Regions from separate parts of the Microbispora sp. NPDC049633 genome, predicted to be linked through region 2. Evidence: riboswitches for the same ligand, from Rfam matches in the RefSeq annotation. Region 2 holds a riboswitch; the other holds the start of a gene.
What was found. Region 2 has a riboswitch for glycine ahead of gcvT (glycine cleavage system aminomethyltransferase GcvT). Riboswitches for the same ligand answer to the same signal wherever they lie in the genome.
Positions count from the first base shown of each region.

Region 1: it holds a riboswitch for glycine, as region 2 does, so the genes downstream of both, gcvP (aminomethyl-transferring glycine dehydrogenase) here and gcvT (glycine cleavage system aminomethyltransferase GcvT) in region 2, are expected to answer to the same signal.

Region 1 covers NZ_JBFAOO010000132.1:5,979-17,424, reverse strand. Annotated here, with positions in the region: gene AB0J39_RS27640 (AMP-binding protein) at 1-313, shown strand, start outside; gene AB0J39_RS27635 (hypothetical protein) at 353-736, shown strand; gene AB0J39_RS27630 (RNA polymerase sigma factor) at 906-2,231, shown strand; gene AB0J39_RS27625 (hypothetical protein) at 2,460-2,732, opposite strand; gene AB0J39_RS27620 (hypothetical protein) at 2,769-3,221, opposite strand; gene AB0J39_RS27615 (TetR/AcrR family transcriptional regulator C-terminal domain-containing protein) at 3,356-3,922, shown strand; gene AB0J39_RS27610 (DUF5999 family protein) at 4,289-4,489, shown strand; gene AB0J39_RS27605 (alpha/beta family hydrolase) at 4,476-5,072, opposite strand; gene AB0J39_RS27600 (hypothetical protein) at 5,165-5,572, shown strand; gene AB0J39_RS27595 (hypothetical protein) at 5,588-6,130, opposite strand; gene gcvP (aminomethyl-transferring glycine dehydrogenase) at 6,222-9,047, opposite strand; glycine riboswitch at 9,231-9,323, opposite strand; gene AB0J39_RS27585 (hypothetical protein) at 9,670-9,825, shown strand; gene AB0J39_RS27580 (hypothetical protein) at 10,191-10,466, shown strand; gene AB0J39_RS27575 (MerR family transcriptional regulator) at 10,527-11,144, opposite strand; gene AB0J39_RS27570 (bifunctional nuclease family protein) at 11,300-11,446, opposite strand, start outside.
Region 2 covers NZ_JBFAOO010000060.1:26,680-38,125, reverse strand. Annotated here, with positions in the region: gene bcp (thioredoxin-dependent thiol peroxidase) at 1-353, opposite strand, end outside; gene AB0J39_RS17945 (DUF3618 domain-containing protein) at 488-814, shown strand; gene AB0J39_RS17940 (amino acid deaminase/aldolase) at 927-2,102, opposite strand; gene AB0J39_RS17935 (DUF6286 domain-containing protein) at 2,303-3,007, shown strand; gene AB0J39_RS17930 (hypothetical protein) at 3,009-3,485, shown strand; gene AB0J39_RS17925 (hypothetical protein) at 3,414-4,877, opposite strand; gene AB0J39_RS17920 (L-serine ammonia-lyase) at 4,971-6,344, opposite strand; gene gcvH (glycine cleavage system protein GcvH) at 6,369-6,761, opposite strand; gene gcvT (glycine cleavage system aminomethyltransferase GcvT) at 6,758-7,849, opposite strand; glycine riboswitch at 7,989-8,086, opposite strand; gene AB0J39_RS17905 (AfsR/SARP family transcriptional regulator) at 8,290-9,069, opposite strand; gene AB0J39_RS17900 (gamma-glutamyl-gamma-aminobutyrate hydrolase family protein) at 9,501-10,190, opposite strand; gene AB0J39_RS17895 (3-oxoacyl-ACP reductase) at 10,200-10,964, opposite strand; gene AB0J39_RS17890 (aldehyde dehydrogenase family protein) at 10,969-11,446, opposite strand, start outside.

The sequences.
Region 1 (11,446 bases), on a different contig from region 2:
GGCGGACGACGTGATCAACACCGGCGGCCGGAAGGTCGTGTCCGGCGCGGTCGCCGAGGTCCTGGCCGGGCACCCGGCCGTACGCGACGTCGTGGTGGTGGGCAGGCCCGACCCCGAGTGGGGTGAGATCGTGGTCGCCGTCGTGGTCGCGGAGGACGCCCGTGAGGTCACGCTCGACGAGCTGAGGAGCTTCGCCAAGGAGCGGCTGCCCGCCTACGCCGCGCCGCGCGCCGTCGAGCTGGTATCCCAGATCCCGCTCCTGCCGAACGGCAAACCCGATATGGTCGAACTCAAGAACCGGAACCGCGGATGACCTTCGTGCGTCTGTAAGAGCGGGGGAAGGGGACGCCACATGCAACCGATCCGCCTCACGCCGGCGCACAAGATGATGGCCTCCGCCGTGCTCGTCGGCGTCGTCATCGTGGGCGGAGCGTCGGTCACCGCGGCCGCGTTCTCCGGGCGCCTGGACGACGTCGCGAAGGCGGGCGACGCCCCCGCCGCCAAGCTTGGCCCGGCGGATCGCGGCCACGGGGGATCGAGCGAGATCCTCCCGGCCGACTCCGGCCGCGGCGGCTTCACCGGGTCCAGGTCCACTCCCGGCGCCGACCCGGACGTGGTGTCCGAGGCGCTCACGGACGACCCGGACGGGGTCTCCGGCTACTGGACCCCGGAGCGCATGGAGGACGCCGATCCCATGCCGATGCCCGAGGTCAGCGTCACCATCATCCCCGACTGACAGCACCTGCCGGCCGGGCCGCCCGGCCGGGTCCACCGCCCTCCCCCGCGGGGTGAGGGAACAAACCAGGCGCGAGAGCGTTATTGATACTGGTGCGCTGAGCCGCCGGACGCCGCGCCCCGATCGCAAGCATTCGAAACCATGAACTCCGCAAGGAGGAGGTGTCCTCATGCCCCGGACCGCCGTGGCGGCCTCGCCCGAGCGCGAGGTGACCCCGACGACGCTCGACCTGCTGCTGGAGCGAGGCCGTGCGCAGGGTCGCCTTTCCCTGTCGGAGCTGCGCGAGGCCTTCGCCAAGGCCGGCGTCAGCCCCGCCGAGGGCCGCTCGATCCTGCGCGAGCTGACCGAGGCGGGCGTGAACCTGGCCGCCGACACCCTCACGGACAACGGCAAGGCTCCCGCCAGGAAGTCCCGCCGGGCCGCCCAGGCCGAGGCCGCCAAGAAGAGCGCGCCGGTTGCCAAGAGCGCCGCGAAGAAGACGGCCAAGGCCGCCGACGAGGAGCCGTACGACGAGGAGCTCCAGGTCGACGAGGCCGAGGAGAGCGGGACGCTCGACCTCGACGACACCTCGTCGGTCATGGGCGACTCGGTGCACACCTACCTGAAGTCCATCGGCCGCCGCACCCTGCTCACCGCCGCCCAGGAGGTGGAGCTGGCCAAGCGCATCGAGGCCGGGCTGTACGCCGAGTACAAGCTCGAGACCGCTGTGGAGAACGGCGAGCGCCTCGCGCCGGGCGTCCGCGAGGACCTGGAGTGGGTCATCGAGGACGGCAGGCGGGCCAAGGACCACATGCTGGAGGCCAACCTCCGCCTGGTCGTGTCGGTGGCCAAGAAGTACACCGACCGCGGCATGGCCCTGCTCGACGTCGTGCAGGAGGGCAACCTCGGCCTGATCCGCGCGGTCGAGAAGTTCGACTACACCAAGGGCTACAAGTTCTCGACGTACGCCATGTGGTGGATCCGGCAGGCCATCCAGCGTGGCTTCGCCGACTCTGCCCGTACGATCCGGCTGCCCGTCCACGTGCTGGAGATGCTGTCGAAGCTGTCGCGCGTCGAGCGTGACATGCACCAGCGGCTCGGCCGGGAGCCCACGCCGGAGGAGCTGGCCGTCGAGCTGGACAAGACCCCGGACCAGATCGAGGAGCTGCTGCGGACCAGCCGGCAGCCGATCAGCCTCGACTCGACCATCGGCGAGGACGGCGAGACCCGGATCGGCGACCTCATCGAGGACGTCGACTCCCCCGAGGCGTCCGAGGTTGTGGACCGGCAACTGCTGGCCGAGCAGCTCAAGGGCGTGCTGAGCAACCTGTCGCCGCGTGAGGCCAAGATCATGAGCCTGCGCTTCGGACTGGCCGACGGCAAGCCGCACACGCTGGACGAGATCGGCAAGCACCTGGGCCTGACCCGGGAGCGGATCCGCCAGCTCGAGAAGGAGTCGCTGTCCAAGCTGCGCCACCCGAGCAACACCCGCCCGTTGCTCGACTGGGCCAGCTGAGACCTGGGCCAGCTGAGACCTGGACCGGCTGAGACCTGGACCCGGACACGAGTACGGCCCGCGTCCCCGTGAGGGGGGCGCGGGCCGTACGGCTTTCACGCCACCGGCTGATCGTCCCGCCGTCCGCCCCGGAGCCTGCGCAGGAAGGTCCCCAGCGAGGACCGGGCGCCCCGGCCCTCGCCGTCGGCGGGGGCGCCGGACCGCTGCTCGCCGGCCTCCCCGCCCGCGCTACCCGTGCTCTGCGCCTCGCTCCTGCCGCGTGGCGGGCCGTCTCCGCTCGACCGTCGCGAGTTCCAGGAAGGTGGCGTAGAGCCGCTGGAACGCCCCGCCGGAGTCCGGGCCGTCCAGCAGGCGCCACAGGTCCATCACCAGGTCGTCGCCGCGGCCGATGCTGATGCCGAACAGGTGGCCCGCGACCATCAGCGGCAGCGGCCGCCCGTACTGCGCGGACAGGTCCGCGAGCCAGACCTTCGCGGCTCCCGTGTCAGGAGCCGCGATCACCGTCGTCGCGCCGGCGTGCGGTGCCGCCGGGCAGGCTCAGCGACCTGCGGAGGCCAGGCCCTTGCGCACGTCGCGCGGGGTCAGGCGGGCGGGGTCGCCCGTCTTGCCGGCACGGGGCACCCGCGGGATGCCGCTGAGGCGGTGCGCCTCGCGCAGCGTGCGCAGCCGGTTCACCTCGTCGGTCCACAACGCGCCGTCGGGGGTGGCCCTCGCCTTGCGCCGGGCGATCCTGCTGTCGTAGGACTTCACGCCGTACGTGGCACGCTGTCCCGCCTCGGCCGCGCGCAGCGCCTCGGTCAGCGCCGTGTCGAGGCCCAGAGCCGCCTCACGGAGCTCGGGGAGCGGCACGCCCGCCGCCTTCGCCTCCTGGAACCGCCGCTGCGCCGCCCGGAGCTTGTCCAGCACGTGGTCGAAGTTCTTCCGGGTCTCCAGATCCGCGTGGTAGCGGACCTCCGCCTCCCGGCTCACCCGCGGACGGAAAAACGCCATCGTCAGCCCCTTCGTATCGGCTCGCGCATCGAACTCACGTCGCAAGCGGTAGCGTACGCGCTCCGCACGAAGGTCCGTGCCGCAGGGTGCGCCGCCCTTTACGAAGTAAGGCGAGATGTGGCAGCATGATCGCCATGCCCGCCAAGCGACCGCCCGTCCCCCTGTCCCGGGAGCGGATCATCGACGCCGCCCTGCACATCGCCGACGGCCAGGGTCTGCGCCGGCTGACCATGCGCAGGCTCGGCGACGCCCTCCAGGTGGAGGCCATGGCCATCTACCATCACCTGCCACGGGGCAAGGAGGCGCTGATGGACGCCCTCGCCGAGCACGTGACGACCGTGGAGGTCGATGCGGCCGGCGCGGCCACCTGGCAGGACAGGGCACGCGCCTGGGCCCGCGCGAGCCGCGCCGCGCTGCTGGAACACCCGGGGGTGCTGTCGCTGGCCCTGACCAAGCCCCCGAAGGGGTCGGCCCTCATCGCGATCAGGGAGCAGACCGAGCAGCTGCGCGAGTCGGGGATCGGCGACCCGGCCGGAGCGGTCCGCGCGCTACGGGCCTACGTGTTCGGCAGCGTGGCCGTGGAGGTCCAGCAGTCGGGGTGGGCCGACCCGGACGCCGAGGTGCGCGACGCGCGCACCGCCGAGGGCGAGCGCGACTTCGAGCACGGCCTCGACGCGCTGATCACCGGCCTGGGCGGCTGAGGCACCGGATTTCCGGGCCGTCCGCATCGGTTCCGCCCGGCGACCGAAATCCGTGATCTTCCGGTTACCGTGCCGTCGGCGTGTCGAGGCCGGACCGTTGCCTGCAATGGGGCATTCTTGTGTACTAGGTCACATCAGTGCGCGCGAGCCTGCTCGGGGTGCGGCCGGGTCCCCAGCCCGACCGGCGGAAATGCTCCGAACGGACTATGTCGTACGGATGCGGCCGAGCCGCAAACTGGTGTAGTCCAGTGTGGTGTTCGTCATACCGAGCGCCTCGCACCCTGAACGAGGACACTCGTGACGGCACCCGCGGGACGCCCGCAAGACAAAACGAGCGAACGAACGAAAAGACACGGAGCCCCGGCGATGTGCCCTCATGAACCGGCCTGTCCCACCGCGGACGCGAAGGACCGAGAAGCCGCCCGCACGATAGCGTGTCACCCCGAGCAGGGCTGGAGTCTGCTCTGCAACGGTGTCGTGCTGTTCGAGGACACCGGCGAACTGCTGCCGGACGGCGGCGTCATCGCCCCGCACCGCCCCACCGACATGGCCATCAGCGCCGCCTAGGCGGCAGCAGCCACTGCGCCACCACCTCGCCCACCCGGGCGGGGTCCTTCTTGAACTCGTGTCCCTCCCCCGGGAGGACCACGAGACGTGCGGCGTCCTTCTCGTCCGGCACGCCGAACGGATCCCGATCCCCGTTGACCACGAGCACGGGGGTCCCCGCCTGCCGCAGTTCTTCCGCCCGTGAGCGTTCCGGCTTCCCCGGCGGGTGCAGCGGGAACGCGAGCGCCACCACCGCCTCGGCCCCGGCGGCGCGCGCGGTGCGGCAGGCGACCCGCGCGCCGTTGCTCCGCCCGCCCTGGACGAACGGCAGGCCCGGATGGCGCTCCCGGATCGCGGCGACGATCGACAGCCACGCCTCGTCCTGCTTGACCACCGGCCCGGGCGCCCGCGCGCCGCGCAGCCGGAACGGCTGGACCACCCGGGCGACCGTGCCCCCCGCGGCGAGCACCGCGTCACGTACGGCGAGCAGGTCGGGCGCGTCCACACCTCCCCCGGACCCGTGGGTCAGGACCAGCAGCAGCCGGGGATCGGGCGCCTCGTCCACCTCGGCCAGGGCGCGGCCGTGCGGGGTCTCGATCTCCATGGCGGTGACGGTAGCGGGTCCGACCGGAGCAGGAGGAGGCGACCCTCCGATCGGAGGATGGCAGGCCCCGAGGAAGGGGACAGAATGTCAGGGTGCCGGACATCGCATCGCAGCCGCCGCCCGCGACCGGGCGCCCCGTCCCCCCGCCGCCTGCGGCGCCCTCGACCCGCGAGGACCTGCGCGCCGTCATGGCGGCCCGCCGCGACCTCGGCCCGGAGTACGAGGACGCGCTGGTCGACTCGTTCCTCGACAAGCTCGACGTGGAGATCGCCGCGCGGGTGCGTAACGAGGTGGCGGCCCACCTCAGCCGGCAGCCGCCGGGAAACCAGCCCAAGCAGAAGGACAACGGGGTCGCGGTGGCCCTGGGATCGCTGGGCATCGGCATCCCCCTGACCACGATCGCGGGGGCCGCCGGCCACCTTCCCGGCATGATCCTCGCCTGGGGCGGGATCATCGCGGTCAACGTCGCCTACGCCCTCGGCCGCCGCAACCAGCGCTGAGCCCTGCCCGGCGGGTCAGGCCTCCACGACACCTTCCATCGCGGGGCGCACGTCCCGCCCGAGGCGCAGCCGCACCTGCTCGGCGAGCGCCGTATCGGGGTGGTCGAGGCCGTAGCGCCACACGGTCTCCGCGTCGCCGTCGCGGCCGCGCAGCGGCAGCGTACGGGCCAGCAGTTCGATCGCTAGCGCGCCGGTGGCGGCGTCGGCCCCCTCCTGGCGGCTGTCCTCCACGGCCCCGGCGAACTGCGCGCACGCCATCTCCAGATGGGCCATGCCGAGCAGCACCCGCAGGCGCGCCGGGTCGGCCACCACGCTGACCGACAGCGCCTCCAGCAGGACGTCGGCGGCCCGCTCGGGCTCGCCGTCCTCCAGCAGCCGCTCGGCCATGCGCTCGACCACGACGGACAGTCCCTCGCCGGCCTCGCCGCGGTCCGGCGCGGCCTCGTCCGCGGCGAGCTCCGCGAAGATCGCGGCCGCGCCGTCGAGGTCGCCGCCCTCGGCGAGCCGGCGCGCGTGGTCGAGCCGGTCGGACCGCCGCCCGGATTCGATGGCCGTCATACAGGGGCCTCGCATGGTCGCAGGTGATGAGGAACGATCACCGCGATCTTAACGAGACCGGCCGCCGGGCGGGGCCGACATACTCAACTGATCAGTCCTCGTACGCCTCGAGGGGCGGGCAGGAGCAGACGAGGTTGCGGTCGCCGTACGCCTGGTCGATCCGGCGCACCGGCGACCAGTACTTGTCGTCCCGCAGGCCGGGCACGGGGTAGGCCGCGACCGCCCGCGAGTACGGGTGGGCCCACTCGTCGGCGGTGAGGCACTCGGCCGTGTGCGGGGCGTTGCGCAGCGGGTTGTCGGTCTTGTCGAACTCGCCCGAAGCCACCTTGGCGATCTCGCCCCGGATGGCGATCATCGCGTCGGCGAACCGGTCGAGCTCGGCCAGGTCCTCGCTCTCCGTCGGCTCGATCATGAGCGTTCCGGCGACGGGGAACGACATGGTCGGCGCGTGGAAGCCGTAGTCGATGAGGCGCTTGGCCACGTCGTCCACCGTGACGCCGGTCTCCTTGGTGATCTGGCGCAGGTCGACGATGCACTCGTGGGCGACCAGGCCGTCCCTGCCGGTGTACAGCACCGGGTAGTGCGGCGCCAGCCGCCGGGCGAGGTAGTTGGCCGAGAGGATCGCCTGCTCGGTGGCCTGCCGCAGCCCGTCGCCGCCCATCATCCTGACGTACGCCCAGGAGATCGGCAGGATGCCCGCCGAGCCGTACGGCGCGGCCGACACGTGCGCCGGGAGGTGCTCGGCGAGGTGGGCCTTGACGGCCACGGGGCCGACGCCGGGCCCGCCGCCGCCATGCGGGATGCAGAAGGTCTTGTGCAGGTTCAGGTGGGAGACGTCCGCGCCGAACTCGCCCAGCTTGGCCAGGCCCACCAGCGCGTTGAGGTTGGCCCCGTCCACGTAGACCTGCCCGCCGGCCTCGTGCACCCGCTCGCAGATCTCGACGATCGTCTCCTCGTACACGCCGTGCGTGGACGGGTAGGTCACCATGATCGCGGCGAGCGCGTCGCGGTGCTTGTCGATCTTGACGGCGAGGTCGGCGAGGTCGACGTTGCCGTTCTCGTCACATGCCACCACGACCACCCGCATGCCCGCCATGACCGCGCTCGCGGCGTTGGTGCCGTGCGCGGAGGACGGGATGAGGCATACGTCACGGCCGTCCTCGCCCCTGGAGCGGTGGTAGGACCTGATCGCCAGCAGCCCGGCGAACTCGCCCTGGGAGCCCGCGTTCGGCTGGATCGACACCCGGTCGTAGCCGGTGACCTCGGCCAGCCAGCCCTCCAGGGTCGCGATCAGCTCGGCGTACCCCTCGGCCTGTTCGGCGGGCGCGAACGGGTGGATGGAGGCGAACTCCGGCCAGGTGACGGGCTCCATCTCGGTGGTCGCGTTGAGCTTCATCGTGCACGAGCCCAGCGGGATCATCGAGCGGTCGAGCGCGATGTCCTTGTCCTGCAGGCGCCGCAGGTAGCGCAGCATGGCCGTCTCGGACCGGTAGGCGTGGAACACCGGGTGGGTGAGGAAGTCCGAGGTCCGCTGCAGACCCGCGGGGACGGCGTCGGGCGTCACCCGGTCGAGGTCCTCCACCACGACCTGCCCGACACCGAACGCCTCCCACACGGCCCTCAGGTGACCGGTGGTGGTCTTCTCGTCGCAGGCGACGCCGACGTGGTCCTCGTCCGCGAGGCGCAGGTTCACGCCCCGCTCGGCGGCGGCGGCCACGACCTGGGCGGCCCGCCCGGGCACACGGGCGAGCACGGTGTCGAAGAACTCGTCGTGGACGACCTCCACGCCGCCCTCGCGCAGCCCGGCGGCGAGCACGGCGGCGTGCCGGTGCGCCCGCTGGGCGATCCTCTTCAGGCCGTCCGGGCCGTGGTAGACGGCGTACATGGACGCCATGACCGCGAGCAGGACCTGCGCGGTGCAGATGTTGCTGGTGGCCTTCTCGCGCCGGATGTGCTGCTCGCGGGTCTGCAGGGCGAGCCGGTAGGCCGTGCGGCCGTCGGCGTCCACCGAGACGCCGACCAGACGGCCCGGCATCTGCCGCTGCAGGCCCTCGCGGACCGCCATGTAGGCCGCGTGGGGGCCGCCATAGCCCAGCGGGACCCCGAAGCGCTGGGAGGAGCCGACGGCGATGTCGGCGCCCTGCTCCCCGGGGGACTCCAGCAGGGCCAGCGCCAGCAGGTCGGCCGCGGCCACGAGCTGCGCCCCCTGGGCGTGAGCCCGCTCGGCGACCGCGCGGAAGGACGCCACCCGGCCGCTCGCGCCCGGATACTGCACGAGGACCCCGAAGCACTCGGGCAGCTCACCGGTGAGGTCGGACTCCACCAGCGTGATGCCGAGCGGCTCGGCGCGGGTCGCCAGCACGGCCTTGGTCTGCGGCAGCGCGTCGGCGTCCACCACGAACACGTCGGTCTTGGCCTTGCTCGCCCGCCGGGCCAGGGTCATCGCCTCGGCCGCGGCGGTCGCCTCGTCCAGCAGAGAGGCACCGGCGACGTCGAGACCGGTGAGGTCGGACACGACCGTCTGGAAGTTCAGCAGCGCCTCCAGCCGCCCCTGCGAGATCTCCGGCTGGTACGGCGTGTACGCCGTGTACCAGCCCGGGTTCTCCAGCACGTTGCGCAGGACGACGCCCGGCGTGATCGTGTCGTGGTAGCCGAGGCCGATCATCGGGGTCAGCACCCGGTTGCGGCCCGCGAGGGCGCGCAGTTCGGCCAGGGCCTCGGCCTCCCCCACCGCCTCGGGCAGTTTCAGCGGACCGCGCGTGCGGATCGCCTCGGGCACGGCCACGGCGACCAGGTCGGCCACCGACTCGTAGCCGACGGCCTCGAGCATCCGGGCGCGGCCGGCCTCCGAGGGGCCGATGTGACGGGTCGCGAACGGCGGAGCGGAAAGATCGCGGAGCATGGACCGATCGGTCATGACAGGGGCCTCCTGGACGGGGTCGAGACCTGCGGCGACCGCCCGCCGCCCTGGGTGGCGCGGCCGGTCGTAAAGCGGTCTCCCCCTCTGTCATCGGACCTGAGAGCTTCACCGGGCCGTCGAGCCCGGCTTTCCCCTTCGGTGAGGCGCCGCCTGGCCGGCGGGCCTGCTTTTCAGAGTCGCCTCGTCCGTGCGGTACGGATGCCTGAGAGATTCCGGGGAGGTTTGCTCCTTCGGCGCCCCTGAACGTCCAGAGGTCTCTCCCGCACGAGGTCGTCGGCCGTCTTCCACTCTACCGGCTACCCCGGATCGCCCCGACTCGCACCTTGCGCGAAGTCGGCGGCGAGACCCGCACGGCGGGCACGGACGATCGCCTCGGCCCGGTCGGCGACCGCCGTCGAGGCCGGTGCCGAGCCGCAGGCCGACCTGGGCGGCGGCCGCCGCGGGGTCGCGCCGCCGGCCGTACATGACGCGGTCGACAGCGCACTGGACGGCGGAGCGGGCAGGTGCCAAGGCGAGGGCGACGGCCCCGGTCGCGATGAGAGGCGTGGCCGACAGCCGGTTCTGCGCCAGCGCGGGCAGGCCCGCGACGATGCCCAGGTAGGCGAGAACGACGCCGAGCGTGAGCGTCCCGTACACCAGCGACCGGTTGACGATCAGCTCGATGTCGTACAGGCCGTGGCGCAGGATGGCCACGCTGGCCGCGGCCGGGATCAGCGGCAGGGTCAGCAGGAACACGGCCGTGAGGCGAGCACCGCGACCGGACCGGCCCGCCTGACTGTCATGGGCTCATCATCGGGTCACGCCGCTCCCGCGGCCAAAGGAGCGTGCTCCCAGATCGGCGTGAGCACCAGGGCCGGAACCGGGAGGCCGTCCCCACGACGGCGGGAGTCGCCCGCGCTCATCCTCGGACTCGATCGGACGGCTCTCAGATTCCGGAGGACCATCATGCGACCGGACACCGGTGCCCGCTCCACCACCGCCCCCCCGAAAGCCGCTGCGGGACGTACGCGGCTTTGGCGGACGCTGCTCGCCGTCGTCGCCCCGCTCCCCATGCTCGGCATGGGTGTCCATTACATCCTCAGCCCCGTAAACCCGCGGCCGTCACGGCGGAGATCCGGAAAGCGATGGAGGACGGACCCCGTGCAGCTGGTGGCGGGCCTGCTGTTCATCCTGGGGATCGTCGTCGGCCTGCTCCTGCTCGGCCTGGCGCTGTGGCGCAGCGGCGCGGCACCGGCCTGGGCGGGCATCCTCCTCGCGGCGGGCGGGTTCACCCACCCGTTCATGCCCGGTCACGTCGCGTCGGGCGTCGGCCTGCTGGTCACGGCCATGGGTTTCGCCGGCGTCTCCGTCGCCCTGCTGCGCATGCGCAACGACGAGTTCGACCTTCCTCCGGTCAGCCCCGCCGTGCGCGCCTGACACCGTTCGAGCCACGACCCCCGGCCTCGCCGCCTCCCGCGCGATCGCCGGGGCGTGCGCTCAGCCGGTCCTGCGGGCCTTTCTCCGGCGGGCCAGCTCGTCCGCGGGATGGTCCCCCTCCGCATCCGAGGCGGGCTCCGCGCGCTCACCCGGAAGCTCGGCCAGCGATCCCTCGACCTCGCGCCAGACCCGGCCGAGCGCGATGCCGAACACGCCCTGACCGCCCTGCAGCAGGTCGATCACCTCGTCCGCGCTCGTGCACTCGTAGACGCTCACGCCGTCGCTCATCAAGGTGATCTGGGCCAGGTCGTTGACGCCGCGGTCGCGCAGATGCCGTACGGCGGTGCGTATCTGCTGGAGGGAGACCCCTGTGTCGAGAAGACGTTTGACGACCTTCAGGACGAGGATGTCGCGGAAGCTGTACAGTCGCTGGGACCCGGATCCCTGGGCGGCCCTTATCGTCGGGAGCACCAGTTCGGTCCGGGCCCAGTAGTCGAGCTGACGGTACGTGATCCCGGCCGCCGCGCACGCCGTCGGCCCGCGGTATCCGATGCCCTGGGGCAGCGCCGTCGGCTGCTCGTCGAACAGCAGACCCTGTTCGCCGGCGCGCTCGCGCGCCGCCTGCCGAACCGGGTCGTGCTGGCCGGCCGACTTACCCTCGCCGCTGCTGACCGCCACTGCGGACCTCCGGCTTTCTCTCATCCCACGGTCTGATCTGGGGGTTCGTGAATTACAACCGTGGTTTCCCTTGCACCGTAGGACCGGGGCCATCGTCAGTCAACGACCCCGTCCGGCGCGTCGTGAAGCGTAATCTCCCGAAATCGTCCGGCACGTCAGCCCGCCCTGCCGAAGTCTTCCGGCGTGATTTTGTCCAGGAACTCGCGGAACTTCTCCACTTCGTCTTCCTGGTCGTCGGGCATGCTCACGCCCGCCTCCTGGATCACGTCCTCACTCGCGTAGATCGTCGCACCCGTACGCAA
Region 2 (11,446 bases):
CCCATCACGGTCTTTCCGTAGTTCGTCTTCTCGCCGTACGCGCCGTACGCCTTGTGCACGTCCAGACCGGTGTCGGACAGCAGCGGGAACGTGAGCGCGTCGCGCTCGCGGAACTGCCGCAGCTTGGCGGGCTTGTCCTTGGACACGCCCAGCACCACGAAGCCCTGCTCGGTCAGCGCGCCGAGGTTGTCGCGGAAGTCGCAGGCCTGCTTGGTGCATCCGGGGGTCATCGCCGCAGGGTAGAAGTACAGGATGACCCGCTTGCCGCGGAACGTCTCCAGCGAGACCTCGTTGTCGTCGGCGTCGGTCAGGGTGAAGTCCGGCGCGGCGTCGCCGGGCTGGAGCTTGCTCATCACGTCCTCCGGAAAAGGTGACCCGCGGCGATCGGCGGGCAAGCGTCAACCAAACTACCGGCTCAGCCGCTGTGCGGGGCGACCGGCGGACCTGGCAGACTGATCACACACCAATACCACAGAAGGGGGATCGCATGGCGGACACCGATCCCGATGCGCTGGAGCTGAAGATCGAGCGCACGCGGGCGGAGCTCGCTCGCACGGTCGACGCCATCGCGGACCGGGTGAGCCCGAAGCGGGTCGCGGAGCGCGGCGTCGCGAAGGCGAAGGCCAACGCGCGCGACTTCGTCACGTCGATGGAGGACATGGTCCTGGGGCCGCGCACGTACGCCCCGGCCGACGGCGAAGGGGAGCAGCCCGCGGAGTACCCGGCGCCCAACATGGCTCCGGTGCTGATCGGAATCGGCGTGGTCGTCGTCGTGGGCGCGGCCATCGTGCTCCTGCGCCGCCGCTCCCGCTGACCCGCCGGAAACGACGCCGCTCCCGCTGACCCGCCCAGGGACGACGCCGCCGTGACGCGTTTCGCGGCGGCGTCCGCGTTGCCGCGGCAAGGCGGCCCCCAGGCCGGCGCGGTCAGAGGAAGGTCTTGCCCTCGCCGCGGTAGGTCGGGACCTCCTCGGTGACCCGGTCGCCCTCGATCAGGTGCAGCGAGGCGAAGCGCTCGCACAGCTCGCCGGCCTTCGCGTGCCGGAACCAGACGCGGTCGCCGAGGCGGAGATCGGCCGCGGCCTCGCCGAGCAGGGGCGTCTGCACCTCGCCCGCGCCCTCGTCCGGGTGGTATCGGAGCCCGGCGGGCAGGTACGGCTGGGGCAGCCGGGTGGGCCCCGGGGCGCCGGAGGCGGGATAGCCTCCTCCGAGCACGGTCACGATGTCCGGCGCCGGCTTGCGCACGACCGGCAGGGCGAACAGCGCCGCCGGCCGGCCGGTGAAGCCTCGGTAGAAGTCGAACAGCCGGGGATGGAAGAACCCGGAGCCCGCGGCGACCTCGGTGACCGCCCGCTCGGCGACGGTCTTCTCGATGCTTCCGGTGCCTCCGCCGTTGACGAACTCCAGGTCGGCCACCTGACGCACGGCCTGCACGACGCGTCCGCGCCGGACGACCAGCTCGCGGCGCGACCGCTCCTGCATCAGGCGCACCGCCCGCCCGTACGGCCCGGGCACGTCGTCGCCCACCCCGGCGATCTGGGCCTCGTACGCCATGAGTCCGGCCAGCCGCAGTCCCGGGCGCTTGGCGATGTGGGCGGCGATCTCGGCGGCCTGTTCGGGCTCGCGGATCGGCGACCGCAGCGCGCCCGCGCGGAACCTGCCGCCGAGAGCCACGAACCCCGCGTCGAGGTCCAGGCACACCCGGACGCGGTGGGGAAGCCGGAGGCTCTCGATCAGGTCGAGGTGCTCGGGCGAGTCCACCATGACGGTGATCTCCCTTGCGGCGACCTCGTCCGATCCCAGGGTGCGCAGCGCGGTCCTGTCCGCGGTCGGGTAGGCCACGAGCACGTCCCGCAGGCCGGTGGAGACCAGCCACAGCGCCTCGGGCAGCGTGAAGGCCATGACGCCCGAGACGCCGTCCATGGCCAGGACCCGTTCGAGCACGGGCCGGCACCGGATCGACTTGCTGGCGACCCGGATCGGCTTGCCCCGGGCCCGGCGCACCATGGCGGCCGCGTTCGACCGGAGCGCGTCCATGTCGAGGACGGCGAAGGGCGGCTCCAGGTGGGCCGTGGCCTGGTCGAGGCGCTGTCGGTCGTCCATGTGCGCAGCCTAGTACGGCGCCGGCCGAAATACATGAGCTGAATTCATGTTAGCCGCGCGTGGGTAAAGCCTCCGGCGGGGAGCCGCCAAGATCGCGCAAGGCGGCGGGTGACCCGCCCCTCCCGCCGCCGCGCCGTGTACCCATGGTGACGTGACTACCGAGCGGACCCGGCGCGGTGAGCGGAAAGGGTGAACGGCTGATGAGCGTCGTGCAGGGATTCCTGGCGGGTTCGTCGGCAAGGAGTGCCCAGGGCGCCGGAGGAGCGGGGAGCGCCCAGGGCGCCGGAGGAGCGGGGAGCTTCCAAGACGCTGAAAGCGGCACGGGCGCCGGAAGCGGCATGGGCGTCGCCGCGGACCGCGTGGCCGGTCGCCGGGCCGCCATCCGTGCTCTGCGGCCGGGCCGCACTCCGGCCGCCGTCGCGGTCGCCTCCGTCCTCGCCCTGCTCGGCTGGGTGCTCACCGCGGCGGTCGTCGCCGTCATGATCGGAGGGTCCCTGCCCTGGCGGCTGCCGCCCCGGCTGCTGAACGTCACGCCGGCCGACCCCGTCGTCCCCGTCGCCGCGGTCGGCATGATCGTCTGCGGGGTGGGGCTGGTGGCCCTCGCGCTCGTCCCCGGCCGTCCCCGGCTCGTGCCCCTGGAATGCCGGGACCCGCTTCTCGCCATGGGCCTGACCCGCGCCGGTCTGCGCCGTACGCTCGCCGCCTCGGCCCGCGAGGTCGAGCACGTCCGCCGGGCCGACGTCCACATCCTCCGCAGGCGGATCGAGGTCGCCGTGGTGGCCGACGCGGACACGACCGGCGCCCTGCTGCGGGAGGTCGGCGCGGCCGTGGGAGACCGGCTGTCGGGTCTCGGCGTCCGGTCCCGCCAGGAGGTCGTCGTACGGCTGCGCAGGAGAGGGGGCTGAGGTGCGCCGGCGACTGGGGAACCGGGTCGGGCTCTGCCTCGTGGGCCTCGCGCTGGTCGCGGGTGGCGCCGGTCTGCTGGCCGCCGCGCGGCGGCGGCCCGGTGCGGCCCTGGCCGACGCGAGCGTGACCGACGGGCGGCCGTGGGCGCTGCCCCTGCTGGCCGGAGTGGCCATGCTGCTCGCCCTGGTCGCGACCCGCTGGCTCGTCATGGCGCTCGGCTGGGGCCGGGTCGGCAGCCGCACAGGTTCCGGCATCGCCATGCTCGGCGTGGCGCTGAAGGGGATCGACGGGATCGGCCGTATCTCCGTCAGGCTCGTGCGCGACGGCAGGCTGCGGGTGTCGGTGTCGCTCCAGCGGTCCGCCGACTTGCGGCAGGTGATCAGGCGGCTGGACGAGTCGGCGATCTCACGCGTTCGCCGCGCGGTCGGTCGAGACGACGCGCTTGCGGTCGTCCGCCTGCACGTCCGCCGCCGCTGACCGTCCCCGGGCACGCCTCTGCGAGCGCTCCTCCGACCGTCCCTCTGATCGCCACGGCGCGCGGGTCGCGCCGGAGCCGAGGGCGAGGCCGGCGGCCAGGCAGGCGAGCGGCACCACGGGCACCACGTAGCGGTGGTCGAAGGCGGCGATCAGGGGCGGCAGCAGGAGCAGGACCGCCGCCGCGGTCCAGGGCAGCAGCGCCGTCCACCGCCGCGCAACCAGCCCGGCGAGGCCGGCCAGCAGGATCGCCGCCAGCAGCGGCCCGCGCAGGAAGCCCTGTTCCTGGTAGGCGCGCAGCCACCCCGCGAACGGTTCGACCACGTCGGTGTCCCCGGAGCCGCCCTGGTAGGCGGTGGTCAGCTCGGGCGCCGTACGGCCCGAGGAGGCCACCTTGTCGGTGAACGGCTTCACCGAGGCGGGGAACACGTACGCGCTCTGCGTGCCCGGTGCGGGGTAGACCTTCCGGTCCCATTCGAACGCCCACATGGCGTCGTGCAGACCGGTCGTCAGGAAGTCGAGGGGCTGGCTGCGGATCGCCAGCGAGGCGAACTCGCCCGCCAGGCGCTCCTTGTCCTTCTTCACCCGCTGGATGGGGGAGTCGGCGTCCCAGATGTAGGCGGGCGCGGCGAGCCGGGGCCCCGACGGGCACAGCACCGCCAGTTCCTCCGGCGGCTTCATGACCGCGCAGTCGGCGAAGGTCATCGTCCGCGACCACAGCCAGGTGCTGCTGCCGCCCATCCCGTACGACCCGTGGGCGTCGTGGAACCAGACGGCGTACCCGCCGAGCACGGCGGACGCGGCGGCGAGCCCGGCGAGCGCGGTCCGCCAGCGCCGGGCCAGCAGCACCGGCAGCAGTGCCAGCGCGATCAGGGGCAGCCCGAGGGTGCGGGTGATCGTCGCCAGCCCGAGCAGCAGCAGCGCGGCGACGACCGACCACGCGCCGGGCCTGGGACGCCACAGCAGGATCGTCACGGCGGCCACGATCAGCGCGGTGAACAGCAGGTCCGCCATGACGAGGTGTTCGAGCTGGATCTGGTGGACGTCGAGCAGCACCGGAGCCGCCGCCAGCGCCGCGCCCCAGCCCGGCAGCCGGGTGCGGCGACGCAGCAGCGCGTACACGCACACGGCCATGCCGAGGCCGAGCAGGTGCTGGACGACCACGACGGCGGTGATGCTGTGCAGCGGGCTCAACGCCGCCAGGAACAGCGAGTAGCCGGACGGCCGAGAGGGCAGCGGCCGCAGGTCGAGGGCCGAGCTGAGGTAGGCGAAGGAGTCGGCCCAGAACCACAGCGCGGGCCGGTAGCCGAGCACGGCGAGCGCGCGCAGCGCGACACCCGCCGCCAGCACGACCAGGAACGCCCGATGCGGGCGCAGCGCCTCGCGCCACCTCACGTGACGGCCCTCCTCATCGCCGGGAAGCCACCACGATATTGGTGAGCCGCACGCGCGTCACATCGAGAGACGCCACGGCCCGCCTACGCCGGGTCAGCACTCGATGACGTTGACGGCGAGGCCGCCGCGCGAGGTCTCCTTGTACTTGTCGAGCATGTCCCTGCCGGTGTCGCGCATCGTCTTGATGGCCTTGTCCAGCGACACGAAGTGGCGCCCGTCGCCGCGCAGCGCGATGCGGGCCGCGGCGATCGCCTTGATCGAGGCGACCGCGTTGCGCTCGATGCACGGGATCTGGACGAGCCCGCCGATCGGGTCGCAGGTCAGGCCGAGGTTGTGCTCGATGCCGATCTCGGCGGCGTTCTCGACCTGCTCCGGCGTCCCGCCGAGCGCCTCGGTGAGGCCCGCCGCGGCCATCGAGCAGGCCGATCCGACCTCGCCCTGGCAGCCCACCTCCGCACCGGAGATGGAGGCGTTCTCCTTGAACAGCACGCCGATCGCGCCCGCGGTGAGCAGGAAACGGACGACGCCGTCCTCGTCGGCGCCCGGAAGGAAGCGCATGTAGTAGGACAGGACGGCCGGGACGATGCCGGCGGCGCCGTTGGTCGGCGCGGTGACGATCCGGCCGCCCGCGGCGTTCTCCTCGTTGACGGCCAGCGCGAACAGCGTGACCCAGTCCATCGCCCGCAGCGGGTCGGTCCCGTCGGCCTCGCCCTGCAGCCGCCGGTACAGCTGGTGGGCCCGGCGGCGCACCTTGAGGCCGCCCGGCAGGACGCCCTCGCGGCTGGTGCCGCGCCGTACGCACTCGGCCATGACCGCCCACAGGTGCAGCAGGCGGGCCCGGATCTCCTCCTCCGTACGGCCGAAGGCCTTCTCGTTCTCCATCATGAGGCCGGAGATCGACAGGCCGGTCTCCGCGCAGTGCGCGAGCAGCTCGTGCGCGGTCGTGAAGGAGTACGGCAGCACCGTGTCGTCGGGCTTGATCCGGTCGGCGCCGGTGGCGTTCTCGTCCACCACGAAACCGCCGCCGACCGAGTAGTACACCTTCTCGCGCAGCACCGTGTCGTCGGCGTACGCCGTGAACCGCATGCCGTTCGGGTGGTGGGGGAGCGACAGCTTGCGCTCGAAGACGAGGTGCTCGCCGACCACGAACGGGATCTCGTGCACGCCGTACAACGTGACCGTGCCGCTCGACCGCATCGCCGCGAGCCGTTCGTCGACGGTGTCGACGTCGACCAGCTCGGGCTTGTCGCCGGACAGGCCCAGCAGGACCGCCTTGTCGCTGCCGTGGCCCTTGCCGGTCAGCCCGAGCGAGCCGTACAGGATGGCCTCGACCCGGGTGACCTTCTCCAGCAGCCCGTCCTCGTGCAGCCCGCGGACGAACTTGTGCGCCGCCGCCATCGGGCCGCCCGTGTGCGAGCTGGACGGCCCGATCCCCACCTTGAACAGGTCGAAGACGCTGATCGCCATTGACCGTCGCCTCTCAACCGCCGGTCAGGACTCGCCGGAGGTCAGCGCGGTGTACTCCGCGGCCGACAGCAGGTCATCCGGCTCCTCCTCCACGCGCACGCGGAACAGCCAGCCCTCGCCGTACGGGTCGGAGTTGACGAGCCCGGGGGTGTCCGCGACGGCGGCGTTGATCTCGACGATCTCACCGCTCACCGGCGCGAAGATGTCGCTCACGGACTTGGTGGACTCCACCTCGCCGACCGCGTCGCCGGCCGCGACCGTGGCGCCGACCTCCGGGTGCACCTCCACGTAGACCACGTCGCCGAGCTGCTCGGCCGCGTACGCCGTGATGCCCACCGTCACGGTGAGGCCGTCCTCGATCCCGGCCACCCACTCGTGTTCCTTGGTGTAGCTCAGGTCGTCCGGAATGGTGCTCACTTGCTCCTCCTGTAGAAAGGCAGATCGACGACGTCGACCGGTTCTTGGCTGCCCCGGATGTCCACGGTCAGACCGCCCTTTTCCAGGGCGTCCTCGTCGACGTACGCCATGGCGATCGGGCGGCCGAGGGACTGCGACGGGGCGCCGCTGGTCACCTCGCCGACGACGGCGCCGTCCCGGGTGACGGGGTAGCCGTGGCGGGGGACGCGGCGGCCGCGCGCCACAAGCCCGACCAGGCGCCGGGTGGTGTCGTTCGCCGCGACCCGCTCGAGGGCGGCCTTGCCCACGAAGTCGCCGGGCTTGTCGAAGCGGACGACCCGGCCGAGGCCCGCCTCGAACGGCGTGATCGCCGCGCTCAGCTCGTTGCCGTACAGCGGCATGCCGGCTTCCAGACGCAGCGTGTCGCGGGCCGACAGCCCGGCGGGGACGAGCCCGGCGTCCCTGCCCGCCTCGGTGAGGGCGTTCCACAGCGGCACGGCGTGCTCGTTCGGCACGAACAGCTCGAAGCCGTCCTCGCCGGTGTAGCCGGTGCGCGCGATCAGGACGGGCGTGCCCGCGACGACGCCGGGGAGGATGGCGTAGTACTTGAGCTCGTCGAGGTCGGCGTCGGTCAGCGGGGCCAGGATCTCGGTGCTGCGCGGTCCCTGCACGGCGACCAGCGCGTACTCGTCCGACCGGTCGGTCACCCGCGCGTCGTATCCCCGGACCCGGTCGGCGAGCTCACGCGCGACGAGGGCGTAGTTGGAGGCGTTGGCGACGACCATGTACTGGTCTTCGTCGAGCCGGTAGACGATGAGGTCGTCGAGGATGCCGCCGGTCTCGTTCACGATCATCGTGTAGCGGGCGCGGCCGGGCGCGAGGACGCTGAGGTGCCCCACGAGGGCGTGGTCGAGGGCCTCGCCCGCCTGCGCCCCGACGACGAAGATCTCGCCCATGTGGGACAGGTCGAACAGCCCGGCGGCCGTGCGCACCGCGTTGTGCTCGGCCGACTCGCTGCCGTAGCGCAGGGGCATCTGCCAGCCCGCGAAATCGGTCAGGGTCGCGCCCAGGCTTTCGTGGACCCCGCGGAGCGGGGTGGATCGGGACATGCCCACCTCGGAAAGGACGGATGCAGCGTTGAACTATCGGGCATCCTCCCCCTCTGTCATCGGCGCCTGAGAGCTTCGTCCGATCTTTGCCGGACTTTCACCTTCGGCGAGGCCTGCCGGCCTTCTTTCCAGAGGTCACCTGGCCCGTACGGTCCTTTGCCTTGAGAGGTTCGCGGGGAGGGCTTGCTCCTTCAGGGGCCCTGACCGGATGCCAGGACGCTCTCCCGCACGGGATCACTGGTGCGCTGCCCAGCCTAGTGGTTCGCCGCCACCCCCGTAACCTGCCGGACGCCCTGACTTCCCGGCCCGCGCCGGCGGCGCCACCGAGTCGGCGTCATCGAGGTCAGGAAGGCCGGTAGGCGTCGTGATAGCCGACGGCGAGCCAGACGAGCACCGGCTCGCCGGACTCCGCCTCCTGAAGAGTGAAGGTCGGCTACCCGTCACATTCCGTGGTCGGGGTCGCGGGGCGGGCGATGACCCGCGCGGACGCGTGCCGGGGTGGAGGAAGGGTCGTCGGTGACGATCCGCTGGTGGAGAGCCTGGGTGTCGGGGGACGGTTCGGTGCCGAGGCGGTCGACCAGGGTCCGGCGCAGCCGCTGGTAGGACGCCGAGGCGTCGTGGGTGCGGCCCGACCGGTGCAGCGCCAGCATGAGCTGCCGGTGCGGCCGTTCGCGCAACGGGTGCCGCCTCGCCCACTGGGTCAGGCCGCCGACGATCTCACGGTGGTCCCCGAGCGCCAGCCGTACGTCGAAGAGGTCCTCGGTCGCCGCGCGCCGGTCCTCGTCGAGGCGCTCCGCCCACGCGGCGAGCTCGTCCACGTGCCTCATGCCGGCCAGGGCGTCGCCCCGCCACAGGCTCAGCGCGTTCTCGAGCATCCGCGCGGCATTGTGGTAATCGCCATTGTCGCGAGCGATTCTGCCCTGCGCGGTGAAATCGTTGAATACTGCAGCATCCACGGATCCCGGCGGTACGGAAAGAAGGTACCCGCCCTCCACGCTGTGGAGCGGAGAAAGGCCGGGGTCCCGCGGAGAGAGCCGCCGCCGCATCTGTGCGATGTAGGTGGTAAGATTCCGGCGCGCAGATTTAGTGGGACAGCCATTCCAGAGCAGATCGATCAGCCTGTCCCGATGAACCGTGACATTGGCATTCAGCAGGAACAGCGCCAGGAGCTGCCGGTGCCTGGGGGCGAGCCCGGCGATGACGTCCCCCGAGGGCTTCATGGCCAGGAACGGTCCGAGCACGGCGTATAACACGGTTCCCCTCGCACGCGAAAGCAGCCTGAACGCGCCGGCGATGCGGCATTGACAGGAATTTGACGATATCCCTCTACGCCTGCATTCGTCAAAATTGCGTTTTTCGCGGCGCCTGTCCGGGTGTGTAGTTCCGTCGATGACATTGCGTTCCGTATAACGATGAATGCCGAGCGAACATGCACGTGCATCAAATGAAATCGGTTACAGAATGCGGGGAGCGCGCCTCCGCGTGTTTCCGGCGGGCCCGTCTGTGATGGTGCGCGAAGGCGAACGCCGTGTTCACCGGGGCACCGCAGGCCGTTCGCCGCGCGATCACGCAGGGTGCGGCCGCCGTGCCGATGCGTCTGTCGCGAGGCGGAATCGCGGCCCGGGGCGACGCGCGCGTCGCCCCGGATTCCTCAAGGGCGAGCGGCGGCGACGAGGGCGTGGAAGAGGGGGCCGTCCTCGTCGGCCTCCGGGTGCCACTGCACGGCCAGGGCGAACGCCGCGCCGGTGACCTCGACGGCCTCGATCGTGCCGTCGTCCGACCGGGCGGTCACCTCCAGGCCGTCCGCCAGGCGGTCGATCGCCTGGTGGTGGTAGTGGGCGGGCGTCAGGTCCTCGCCGTGGTAGATCTCGGCCAGCCCGGGCGAGAGCCGTACGGGGACGCGGCCGAACGTGCCGGGGGCGGGGGAGTGGTCCGTGTGGCCGACCACGTCGGGCAGGTGCTGGTGGAGGGTGCCGCCGAGCGCCACGTTGAGGACCTGCAGCCCCCGGCAGATGCCGAGGAACGGGAGGCCGGCCTCCAGCGCCGCCGCCATCAGGCCGAACTCGGCATCATCACGAAATTTCCGGACGTAGCCGGTCTGGGGGGCGGGGGTGGAGCCGTACCGGGCGGGGTCGATGTCGCCCCCGCCCGCGATGATCAGTCCGTCCAGCCGCCCGGCCAGCTCGGCGGGCTCCCCGGCGGGCGGCAGGATGACCGGCTGCCCGCCCGCCCGCTCGACGTGCTCGACGTACATGTACGGCAGCAGCGCCGCCGGCATGTCCCACACCGTGAACTTCGCCGGCTCGACGTAGCACGTCACGCCGATCACGGGACGAGCCATCCCCGCCCCCTACAGCGGAGTGACGTACGCGCCGGAGATGCCGCCGTCGACCAGGAACTCCGAGGCGGTGATGAACGACGCGTCGTCGGAGGCGAGGAACGCGACCGCCGCGGCGATCTCCTCGGCCCGGGCGAACCGGCCGATCGGCACATGGACGAGACGGCGCTGGGCGCGCTCGGGGTCCTTGGCGAACAGTTCCCGCAGCAGCGGGGTGTCCACCGGCCCCGGGCACAGCGCGTTGACCCGGATGCCCTCGCGGGCGAACTGGACGCCAAGCTCGCGGCTCATCGCGAGCACGCCGCCCTTGGAGGCAGTGTAGGAGATCTGCGAGGTCGCCGAGCCCATGACCGCGACGAACGACGCGGTGTTGATGATCGAGCCCTTGCCCTGCCGTCGCATGTACGGGATCACGTGCTTGCAGCACAGGTAGACGCTGGTCAGGTTGACCTCCTGCACGCGGCGCCAGGCGTCGATGCCGGTCTCGAGGATCGAGTCGTCGTCCGGCGGGGAGATGCCCGCGTTGTTGAACGCGACGTCGACGCTGCCGAACTCCTCGAACGCGGTCCGGTACATCCGGGCCACGTCGTCCTCGTTCGCCACGTCGGCCTTCACGAACAGGCCGCCGACCTCTCCCGCGGCCTTCGCGCCGGCCTCCTCGTCGAGGTCGGCCACCACGATCTTGGCGCCCTCCTGGGCGAACCGGTGGGCCGTGGCCAGCCCGATGCCGCTGCCGCCGCCGGTGATGACGGCGACGCGGTCCTGCAAACGCTGCATTGATCTACTCCGTGGCGATGAATACGTTCTTGGTCTCGGTGAAGGCGGACAGGGCGTCCGGGCCGAGTTCGCGGCCGAGGCCCGACTGCTTGAAGCCGCCGAAGGGGGTCCAGTAGCGGACGCTGGAGTGCGAGTTGACCGACAGGTTGCCCGCCTCGACGGCCCGCGCCACGCGCAGCGCCCGGCCCACGTCGCGCGTCCAGATCGACCCCGACAGCCCGTACGCCGTGTGGTTGGCGACGCGCACGGCGTGCTCCTCGTCGTCGAAGGGGACGACGGAGACCACCGGGCCGAAGATCTCCTCGGTGTACGCGCGGTGGAAGGCCCCCGAACCGGGCGCGAGGGGGTCGAAACCGTCCGGCGCCGCCAGCACGGTGGGCGCGAACCAGTAGCCGGGCCCGCCCGGGCACGACCCGGCGGCGTACACCTCCGCGTCCGTGACGAACGAGGCGACGCGCTCCCGGTGCTCGGCGCTGACCAGC